3 regions of the Streptomyces sp. NPDC051310 genome follow, and region 2 is predicted to be linked to each of the others. Evidence: riboswitches for the same ligand, from Rfam matches in the RefSeq annotation. Region 2 holds a riboswitch; each other region holds the start of a gene.

The links. A riboswitch is a leader RNA that binds a small molecule or an ion and turns the genes downstream of it on or off. The one in region 2 is predicted to bind thiamine pyrophosphate.
Region 1: another riboswitch for thiamine pyrophosphate. It lies ahead of ACIA79_RS07510 (thiamine ABC transporter substrate binding subunit); the one in region 2 lies ahead of thiC (phosphomethylpyrimidine synthase ThiC).
Region 3: another riboswitch for thiamine pyrophosphate. It lies ahead of thiO (glycine oxidase ThiO); the one in region 2 lies ahead of thiC (phosphomethylpyrimidine synthase ThiC).

Annotation. Positions count from the first base shown of each region.
Region 1 covers NZ_JBITEO010000004.1:106,395-109,660, reverse strand. Annotated here, with positions in the region: gene ACIA79_RS07520 (phosphatidate cytidylyltransferase) at 1-343, shown strand, start outside; gene rlmN (23S rRNA (adenine(2503)-C(2))-methyltransferase RlmN) at 533-1,645, shown strand; TPP riboswitch at 1,675-1,801, shown strand; gene ACIA79_RS07510 (thiamine ABC transporter substrate binding subunit) at 1,879-2,973, shown strand; gene ACIA79_RS07505 (ABC transporter permease) at 3,009-3,266, shown strand, end outside.
Region 2 covers NZ_JBITEO010000015.1:161,305-164,570, forward strand. Annotated here, with positions in the region: gene thiC (phosphomethylpyrimidine synthase ThiC) at 1-1,580, opposite strand, end outside; TPP riboswitch at 1,574-1,708, opposite strand; gene ACIA79_RS22500 (YibE/F family protein) at 1,780-3,132, shown strand; gene ACIA79_RS22505 (SsgA family sporulation/cell division regulator) at 3,135-3,266, opposite strand, start outside.
Region 3 covers NZ_JBITEO010000007.1:239,310-242,575, reverse strand. Annotated here, with positions in the region: gene thiS (sulfur carrier protein ThiS) at 1-180, opposite strand, end outside; gene thiO (glycine oxidase ThiO) at 177-1,391, opposite strand; TPP riboswitch at 1,389-1,501, opposite strand; gene ACIA79_RS13280 (NAD(P)/FAD-dependent oxidoreductase) at 2,127-3,266, shown strand, end outside.

The DNA.
Region 1 (3,266 bases), on a different contig from region 2:
CTGGCGCTTCGGCACCCACAAGCTCGCGCCGCGCATCAGCCCCGGCAAGACCCGCGAGGGGCTCGCCGGAGCGGTGGCGTTCGCGATGGCGGCGGGCGCGCTGTGCATGGAGTTCGCCATCGACGGCGGCACCTGGTGGCAGGGCCTGCTGCTGGGCCTCGCGGTCGCGGTGAGCGCCACGCTCGGCGACCTGGGCGAGTCGATGATCAAGCGGGACCTGGGCATCAAGGACATGGGCACCCTGCTCCCCGGGCACGGCGGCATCATGGACCGCCTGGACTCGCTGCTGCCGACCGCGCCGGTGGTGTGGCTGCTGCTGGTGCTGTTCGTCGGGGCGGGCTGACCGACCCGGGCGCCGGCCGCCCGGGGCCGGTGCGCCGCCGGGAACAGGCCGCAGCGCCATCCGGTTACCCTGGAAGGGCCCGTCGCGTCGAGGCGGCGGGCCCTTTCGGCCCCGCGCACCGCGGGGATCATCCGGTGAGGTCACCCGGCTCACGTACCGCGGCCTCGTCTTACTGAGGAGTACCAGGTCATGGCACCCCCCGCCCCGGGAGAACTCACCTTCGTCGCGCCCCGCGGGGCGAAGAAGCCGCCGCGGCACCTCGCCGACCTCTCGCCCGCCGAGCGCAAGGAAGCCGTCGCCGCGATCGGCGAGAAGCCGTTCCGCGCCAAGCAGCTCTCCCAGCACTACTTCGCGCGGTACGCGCACGACCCGGCCGCGTGGACGGACATCCCCGCCGCGTCCCGGGAGAAGCTCGCCGCGGAGCTGCTGCCGGACCTGATGTCCGTCGTCCGGCACATCTCGTGCGACGACGACACCACCCGCAAGACCCTGTGGCGGCTCCACGACGGCACGCTCGTCGAGTCGGTCCTCATGCGCTACCCCGACCGCGTGACCATGTGCATCTCGTCGCAGGCGGGCTGCGGCATGAACTGCCCGTTCTGCGCCACCGGCCAGGCCGGCCTCGACCGCAACCTGTCGACGGCCGAGATCGTGCACCAGATCGTCGACGGCATGCGCGCCCTGCGTGACGGCGAGGTCCCCGGGGGCCCGGCCCGCCTGTCCAACATCGTCTTCATGGGCATGGGCGAGCCGCTCGCCAACTACAACCGGGTCGTCGGCGCCATCCGCCGCCTCACCGACCCCGAGCCCGACGGCCTCGGCCTGTCGCAGCGCGGCATCACCGTCTCCACCGTGGGCCTGGTCCCCGCCATGCTGCGGTTCGCCGACGAGGGCTTCAAGTGCCGCCTCGCCGTCTCGCTGCACGCCCCCGACGACGAGCTGCGCGACACCCTCGTCCCCGTCAACACGCGCTGGAAGGTCCGGGAGGTGCTGGACGCCGCCTGGGAGTACGCCGAGAAGTCCGGCCGCCGCGTCTCCATCGAGTACGCGCTCATCCGCGACATCAACGACCAGGCCTGGCGCGGCGACCTGCTGGGCCGGCTGCTCAAGGGCAAGCGGGTCCACGTCAACCTGATCCCGCTCAACCCGACCCCCGGGTCGAAGTGGACCGCCTCCCGCCCCGAGGACGAGAAGGCGTTCGTCGAGGCGATCGCCGCCCACGGCGTCCCCGTCACCGTGCGGGACACCCGAGGCCAGGAGATCGACGGTGCCTGTGGACAGCTCGCGGCGGCGGAACGCTGACCTTGTAGTCTGGCCTCGAACACATCTGCATATTCCGACAGGGGAGCGCCACAGCGCTGAGAGTGCGGCACACGCCGGCGACGCAAGCACGGCGGCTGCAGACCCTCTGAACCTCGCCCAGGTCATTCTGGGTAGGAAGTTCGGTCGTTACTCGAGCTGTTGCGCCCTGCCCACCGGACGGACCCGGTGGGCAGGGCCGCGTCTCTTCCTGGTCACACCCAGGAGGAATCTCAGTGAGCACCACCACCAGGATCGCGGCCGGCGTCCTCGCCGCCGCGATCGGCGTCACGACGCTCACCGCCTGCGGCGGTGACGCCGGCGAGAAGTCCGAGGGCGGCGGTACGGCGTCCAAGACCGTGACCCTCGTCAGCCACGACTCCTTCAACGCCTCCCCGGCCGTCCTGAAGGAGTTCACCCGGCAGACCGGCTACACGGTCAAGGTCCTCAAGAGCGGGGACGCCGGCGAGGCCGTCAACAAGGCGATCCTCACCAAGGGCGCCCCCCAGGGCGACGTCTTCTTCGGCGTCGACAACACCCTGCTCTCCCGCGCCCTCGACAACGGGCTCTTCGAGCCGTACGAGGCCAAGGGCCTGGACCGGGTTCCGGACGCTCTCCGGCTCGACGGGGACAAGCACCGGGTCACGCCGGTCGACAGCGGGGACGTCTGCGTCAACTACGACAAGAAGTACTTCGCCGACAAGAAGCTCGCGCCGCCGCAGACCTTCGACGACCTCGCCGCGCCGCGGTACAAGGACCTCCTCGTCGTCGAGAACCCCGAGCGGTCGTCCCCGGGCCTCGGCTTCCTGCTGGGCACGGCCGCCCGGTACGGCGACGACGGCTGGCAGGACTACTGGAAGAAGCTCAAGGCCAACGGCGTCAAGGTGGTCGACAGCTGGGAACTGGCCTACAACCAGGAGTTCTCCGGCTCCGCCGGCGGCAAGGAGGCCAAGGCGGACCGGCCGCTCGTCGTCTCCTACGCCTCCAGCCCGCCCGTCGAGGTCCTCTACGCCGAGCCGAAGCCGGCCGAGGCGCCCACCGGGGTCTCCACCGGCACCTGCTTCCGCCAGATCGAGTTCGCCGGCCTGCTGACCGGTGCGGAGAACCCCGACGGCGGCAAGGCCCTCATCGACTTCCTGATCGGCAAGAAGTTCCAGGAGGACATGCCGCTCCAGATGTTCGTGAACCCGGTGATCAAGGATGCCCAGCTGCCGGAGCTGTTCACCCGGCACGGCGTGACCGTCGACAAGCCGCACACCGTGGCACCCGCGAAGATCGCCGAGAAGCGCGACCAGTGGATCCGGTCGTGGGCCTCGCTCGTCCTGAAGTGACCCCGCTCCGGCGCGGCGCGCTGCGGGCGGGACTCATGGTCCTGCCCGTGGCGTTCTTCGCCGTCTTCTTCGCCTACCCCGTGGCCGCGATCGTCGGCCGCGGGCTGAGGACCCAGGACGGCGGCTGGCAGTTCGGGCGGCTCGGCGAGGTGCTCGGCCGGCCGGACATCCTGGACGTGCTGTGGTTCACCACCTGGCAGGCGCTCGCCTCCACCGCGCTCACCCTGCTGATCGGGCTGCCCGCGGCGTACGTCTTCGCCCGGCTGGAGTTCCCCGGCAAGCAGGTCCTGCGG
Region 2 (3,266 bases):
TCGTCGTGGAACTCCCTTGCGGTGTCCGGGTCGAGGGCCAGGTTGAACTGGTCCTCCCAGCGGAACTCGAAGCGCGCGTCCGACAGGGCGTCGTCCCACTCCTGCGCCCCGGGGTGGCCCTTGGCCAGGTCGGCCGCGTGCGCCGCGATCTTGTACGTGATGACACCGGTCTTCACGTCGTCACGGTTGGGCAGCCCCAGGTGCTCCTTGGGCGTCACGTAGCAGAGCATCGCGGTGCCCCACCAGGCGATCATGGCAGCACCGATGCCCGACGTGATGTGGTCGTACGCCGGCGCCACATCGGTGGTCAGCGGGCCGAGCGTGTAGAACGGCGCCTCCTCGCAGATCTCCTGCTGGAGGTCGATGTTCTCCTTGATCTTGTGCATCGGGACGTGGCCCGGGCCCTCGATCATCGTCTGCACGTTGTACCGCTTGGCGATCCGGTTGAGCTCGCCCAGCGTGCGCAGTTCGGCGAACTGCGCCTCGTCGTTGGCGTCGGCGATCGAGCCGGGCCGCAGACCGTCACCGAGCGAGTACGTCACGTCGTACGCGGCGAGGATCTCGCAGAGCTCCTCGAAGTTCTCGTACAGGAACGACTCCTTGTGGTGCGCCAGGCACCACGCAGCCATGATCGAACCGCCGCGGGAGACGATGCCGGTCTTGCGGCGCGCGGTCAACGGCACGTACCGCAGCAGGACTCCGGCGTGCACCGTCATGTAGTCGACGCCCTGCTCGGCCTGCTCGATGACCGTGTCCTTGTAGATCTCCCAGGTCAGTTCCTCGGCCTTGCCGTCGACCTTCTCCAGGGCCTGGTAGAGCGGCACGGTACCGATCGGCACGGGGGAGTTGCGCAGCACCCACTCGCGGGTGGTGTGGATGTTCCGGCCGGTGGAGAGGTCCATGACGGTGTCGGCACCCCAGCGGGTCGCCCAGGTCATCTTCTCCACCTCCTCCTCGATGGAGGACGTGACGGCGGAGTTGCCGATGTTGGCGTTGACCTTCACCAGGAACCGCTTGCCGATGATCATCGGCTCGATCTCCGGGTGGTTGACGTTGGCCGGCAGTACCGCGCGCCCGGCCGCGATCTCCTCGCGCACCACCTCCGGGGAGACGTTCTCGCGGAGCGCGACGTACTCCATCTCCGGCGTGATCTCGCCGCGGCGGGCGTACGCGAGCTGCGTGACCGCCTGCCCGTCACGGCCCCGGCGGGGCTGGCGGGGCCGGCCCGGGAAGACGGCGTCGAGGTTGCGCAGCCCGCCGCGCGGCGAGGTGTGCTTGATCCCGTCGTCCTCCGGGCGGACCGGCCGGCCGGAGTACTCCTCGGTGTCGCCGCGCCCGATGATCCAGTTCTCCCGCAACGGCGGCAGGCCGCGGCGTACGTCCGTCTCGACGCTCGGGTCGGTGTACGGCCCTGACGTGTCGTACAGCGTCACGTCCTTGCCGTTGGTGAGGTGCACCTTGCGGACCGGCACGCGAAGGTCGGGGCGCGAACCCTCGATGTACCCCTTGTGCCATCCGACGGACTTCCCGGCCTCGTCGTTCCGATTCGAGGCAGGCGTGCGTGCGTCCTGAACGGTCATCGTGACCTACTCCCTACGCCGGCATTACCCGGTAACAGGTTCGGCGGTCGACGCAGCCGTTTCCGTACTCTTCGTACGGATTTCAGCGCCCTCTCAGCCCGGTGCTCCGAGCTCCCGCGTGTGCAAAGGTGTCACCACGCTAGCGTCCTTCCGGCCACGCTGAACAGAGGGCCCCCTCGGTTCTTGCGATGATCGGTCGGTGACTTCCACGCACGAGACACCCGAGCCGGACCGGCATGCGCACGGTCATACGCACAGCCATGGCCCTGCCGCGCCCGTCTCCCAGCATCTGCGCAAGGTCATCGCGGCCGTACTGATCCCCTTCGCCACGGCGGTCGTCGTGGGTCTCGCCCTGCTGTGGCCAGGTGGCGCGCCTGCCCACGAGCGCACGGGTGTGGGCTTCGACCGGCAGACCGAGCAGGGCACGGTCGTCCGCGTCGAGCGGGTGGACTGCAAGGACGTGAACGCGGCGCAGGTCCCGCCCACCGGGGACACGACGACACCGGAGGGCCGGGAGGCGGTCAACGCCCAGCAGGGGAAGTGCGCGAAGGCGACGGTCGAGGTCACCACGGGCAAGGACCGGGGCCGCCGGTTCGTCGAGGTCGTGCAGCCGGACTCGCCCCGCCAACTCGACCAGGGGCAGGGCGTGGTGGTGGCGTACGCGCCCGACGCGCCCCGCGACCTCCAGTACTCGGTCACCGACGTCGACCGCAGGATGCCGGTGGCGATCCTCGCCGGGATCTTCGCCCTGGCGGTGGTGGCCGTCGGCCGGATGCGCGGCGTGATGGCGCTGATCGCCCTGGCGGCGAGCTTCGTCGTGCTGACCGTCTTCATCCTCCCGGCCATCCTCCAGGGCTCGAACCCGCTGGTCGTGGCGGTGGTGGGGGCGAGCGCCATCATGCTGATGGCGCTGTACCTGTGCCACGGCCTCACCGCCCGCACCTCGGTCGCCGTGCTGGGCACCCTCATCTCACTGCTGCTGATCGGGCTGCTGGGCTCGGCCTTCATCGGGTGGGCGTCCCTCACGGGCAACACCGACGACTACACCGGTCTGATCCACGGGCTCTACCCGAACATCGACATGTCGGGTCTGCTGCTGGCCGGCGTCATCATCGGTTCCCTCGGTGTCCTCGACGACGTGACCGTGACCCAGACGTCCGCGGTGTGGGAACTGCACCAGGCCGACCCGAAGATGGGCCCCCGCGCCCTGTACCGGGCCGGTATCCGCATCGGACGCGACCACATCGCCTCCGTGGTCAACACGCTGGTCCTGGCGTACGCGGGTGCGGCACTGCCCCTGCTGCTGCTCTTCTCGATCGCGGAGAGCAGTGTGGGGACGGTCGCCAACAGCGAGCTGGTGGCGCAGGAGATCGTACGGACCCTCGTCGGCTCCATCGGGCTGGTCGCCTCCGTGCCGGTCACGACGGCGCTGGCCGCCCTGGTGGTCTCCGCCGACCGGCCGGGCGCCGGCACCGGCCCGGGTCCCGCGGCCGCCGCGGCCCCGGCCGGACGCGGCGGACGGGGCGGACGGGGCCGTCGTCGCAAGCAGTGACCTCAGCCGGCGTTCTCCTCGGCGAGGATCCGTCCGAGTGCCTCCTCCAGGTGCTGCTCGAAATCACCGAGCGTGAGCTCCTGTCCCAGGGGCACCAGCTTGTCGGTCCGGTCGAGGAACGCCACCAGGGGCGG
Region 3 (3,266 bases), on a different contig from region 2:
GAGGATCTCGACCCGGTCGCCCTCGCCGAGCAGCGTCCCGGCCCACCGGCCGCGCGGGACGACCGCCTCGTTGACCGCGGCGGCCACACCGGACGGTGCGGTGGTGAGCGTGGCGACCAGGGCGTCGAGCGTGGTCGGGGCGGCGAGCTCGCGGGACTCGCCGTTCACGGAGACGTTCATGACACTCCTACGGAGACGGGAGCGGATCCGGAAGCGGAAGCGGAAGCGGGATCGGCAGGGCCGGAAGCGGAGGCGAAACGGGCCGCGGCGAAGGGCAGCGCCTCGTCCGGAAGGGCGCCGGTCATGAGCACCTCGGCCATCACGTCGCCGGTGACGGGCGTCAGCAGCACCCCGTTGCGGTAGTGCCCCGTCGCCAGGTGCAGGCCGGGCAGGGCGGTCGGGCCGAACAGCGGTGCGTTGTCCGGGGAGCCCGGCCGGAGGCCCGCCCGGGTCTCGGTCAGCGGCAGCTCGGTGATGCCGGGCACCAGCTCGTGGGCGTCCCGCAGCAGCTCGTAGACCCCGCCCGCCGTGACCGTGGTGTCCCAGCCGAGCTCCTCGCTGGTGGCCCCGACGACCAGCTCGCCGTTCTCCCGCGGCACCAGGTACACGTGGCTGCCGCGCACCACCGCCCGGACCGTGCGCGACAGGAACGGCGCGTACGCGGACGGCACCGTCAGCCGCAGCACCTGCCCCTTGACCGGCCGCACGGGCGGCAGCACCTCGTCCGGCACGCCGCCCAGCCGCCCGCTCAGGCTGCCCGCGGCCAGCACCACCTGTCCGGCGGCGACCTCCGTCCCGTCGCCCAGGACGGCACCCGCCGCCCGGTCCCGTACCACCATCAGCCGTTCCGCCCAGGCCCGGTGGAGGACCACCCCGGCCCGCTCGCACGCGGCCACCAGCGCCGCCGCCAGCCGCCGCGGGTCGACCTGGTGGTCGCCGTCCACCCGGAGCCCGCCGCGCACACCGGGCGCCAGCATCGGTTCGAGGCGGCGGCACTCGCGTCCGCTCAGCCACTCCGACTCCAGGCCCGAACGGCTCTGCAGGGCGTGCAACTCCCGCAGGTGCGCGCGGTCGTCGGCGTCCAGGGCGACCGCGAGGGTGCCGCACGCCCGGTACCCGACGTCCGCCCCGCCGGCCGCCTCCTGCAGTTCGGCGACGAAGTCCGGGTAGCGGCGGGCCGACGCGAGGTTGAGGCCGAGGAGCGTCTCCTCGCCGTAGTGCAGTTCGGTGACCGCGGCGAGCATGCCCGCCGCCACCTGGGCGGCCCCGCCGCCCGGTTCGGGGTCGACGACGGCGGTGCGCAATCCGCGCTGCGCCGCCCGCCAGGCCGTGACCAGGCCGATGATCCCGCCCCCGATGACGAGGACATCCGGTCCTGTACGTGGATGCATGGGCGTCCAGCCCCTCCCTTCGCCGGCATGACCCGGATCAGGTTCGTACGGTCGGAGGCCGTCCAGCCTCCCTCTCAGCCCGGTGCGTCCGGGCTCCCGCGTGTGCTCTGCGGTGGCCAGACTAACCCCACTCCGCAACGCGCAGTAAGGGGCCTTCGCCGTGGCGCGCCCGCTCGGCGGCGCCGTCCTCGCGCCGGCCGCCGGCCCGGCCCCCGGCCAGGTGGGTACGCGGACCCGCAGCACCCGCCATGAGGAGCCCGCCGAGCACCCGCCATGAGGAGCCCGCCGAGCACCCGCAAAGGGGCGGCCGCGTACGAGCGGCCGCAGCGACGGGCGGACGGGCGTCCGGGGCACCGCGCCTCGGCGGCCGCGTTCGGCCGGAGGGGACGCGGGAAGGGGAGTCCCGGGAGGGCAGTGACTCCAGCGCGGTGGAGCAGCCGCCTTCCTGACGTCACGTCAGCTACGTAAGGTGAGCGGGTGAGCGAGCGGATGAGTGCGAAGCGGCCCCCGGCCGAGGACCCTGCAGGACAGCGGCCGGCGGACCGGCGACCGCCGGCCGGACAGCCCGCGGCCGGACCCGCAGGCGGGGCGACGGCGCCCCCACGGCCCCCGGCCGGGGGAACGGCCCCCGAGCCGCCGGTGGCGGACGGGCCGGCGCCCGCGCCGTCCTCCGCCGCAGTCCCGGGGGGCGGGCCGTCGCCGGGCGGGCGGCGCGTCGTCATCGCCGGGGCCGGGATGGCCGGCGTGCAGACCGCCGTGGCACTGCGCGAACAGGGCTTCACCGGCCCGGTGCTGCTGATCGGCGCCGAGCCCCACCAGCCGTACGACCGGCCGCCGCTGTCCAAGGCGGTCCTGCTCGGCAAGGCGGAGGGCTCCGCCTTCGAGGTCGACTTCGAAGCCCTCGGCATCACACTGCGCCTGGGGGTGGAGGTCACCGGCGTACGCCCCGGCGCGCACGAGGTCGACACCGAGGCCGGGCCGGTTCCGTACGACGTCCTGGTGGTGGCGACCGGGTCCGTGCCCGTCACGCTGCCCGGCACCGAAGGCATCCGGGGCGTCCACCTGCTGCGCACGCTCGACGACGCCGAGCGGCTGCGCCCCGTCCTGGCCGACCAGCACGACATCGTGGTCGTGGGCGCCGGCTGGATCGGGGCCGAGTTCACCACGGCCGCCCGCGAGGCCGGTTGCGCGGTCACGGTGGTCGAGGCGGCCGGCCGGCCGCTCGCGGGCGCACTGCCCGCCGAGGTCGCGGCCCCCATGGCCGAGTGGTACGAGGAGAGCGGCGCCGCCCTCCTCACGCACGCGCGCGTGGCGCACGTCGAACCCGGCGAGGTGGCTCTGGACGACGGCCGGCTGCTGCCCGCGGGGGCCGTGGTCGTCGGCATCGGCGCGCGGCCCGCCACCGACTGGCTCAAGGGCTCCGGCATCGAGCTCGGCGAGGACGGTGCGATCGTGGCCGACGACCATCTGCGCACCTCCGTCCCCGACGTGTACGCCGTCGGCGACTGCGCCTCCTTCCCCTCCGCCCGCTACGGCGAACGGCTGCTCGTCCACCACTGGGACAACGCGCTCCAGGGCCCGCGCACGGTCGCGGCCTGCATCGTGGGCGAGGCGCCCCGGGCGTACGACCCGGTGCCCTACTTCTGGTCCGAGCAGTTCGGCCGCTTCGTGCAGTACGCCGGCCATCACGCGGGCGCCGACACCCTGGTGTGGCGGGGCGACCCGGCCGGCGCCTCCTGGTCCGTGGCGTGGCTGTGCGACGGCGCGCTGCGGGCGCTGCTGGCGGTGGGCCGCCCCCGCGACCTGGCGCAGGGCCGCAAGCTGATGGAGGCGGGCACGGTGCTCGATCCGCAGCGCGTCGCCGACCCTTCCGTC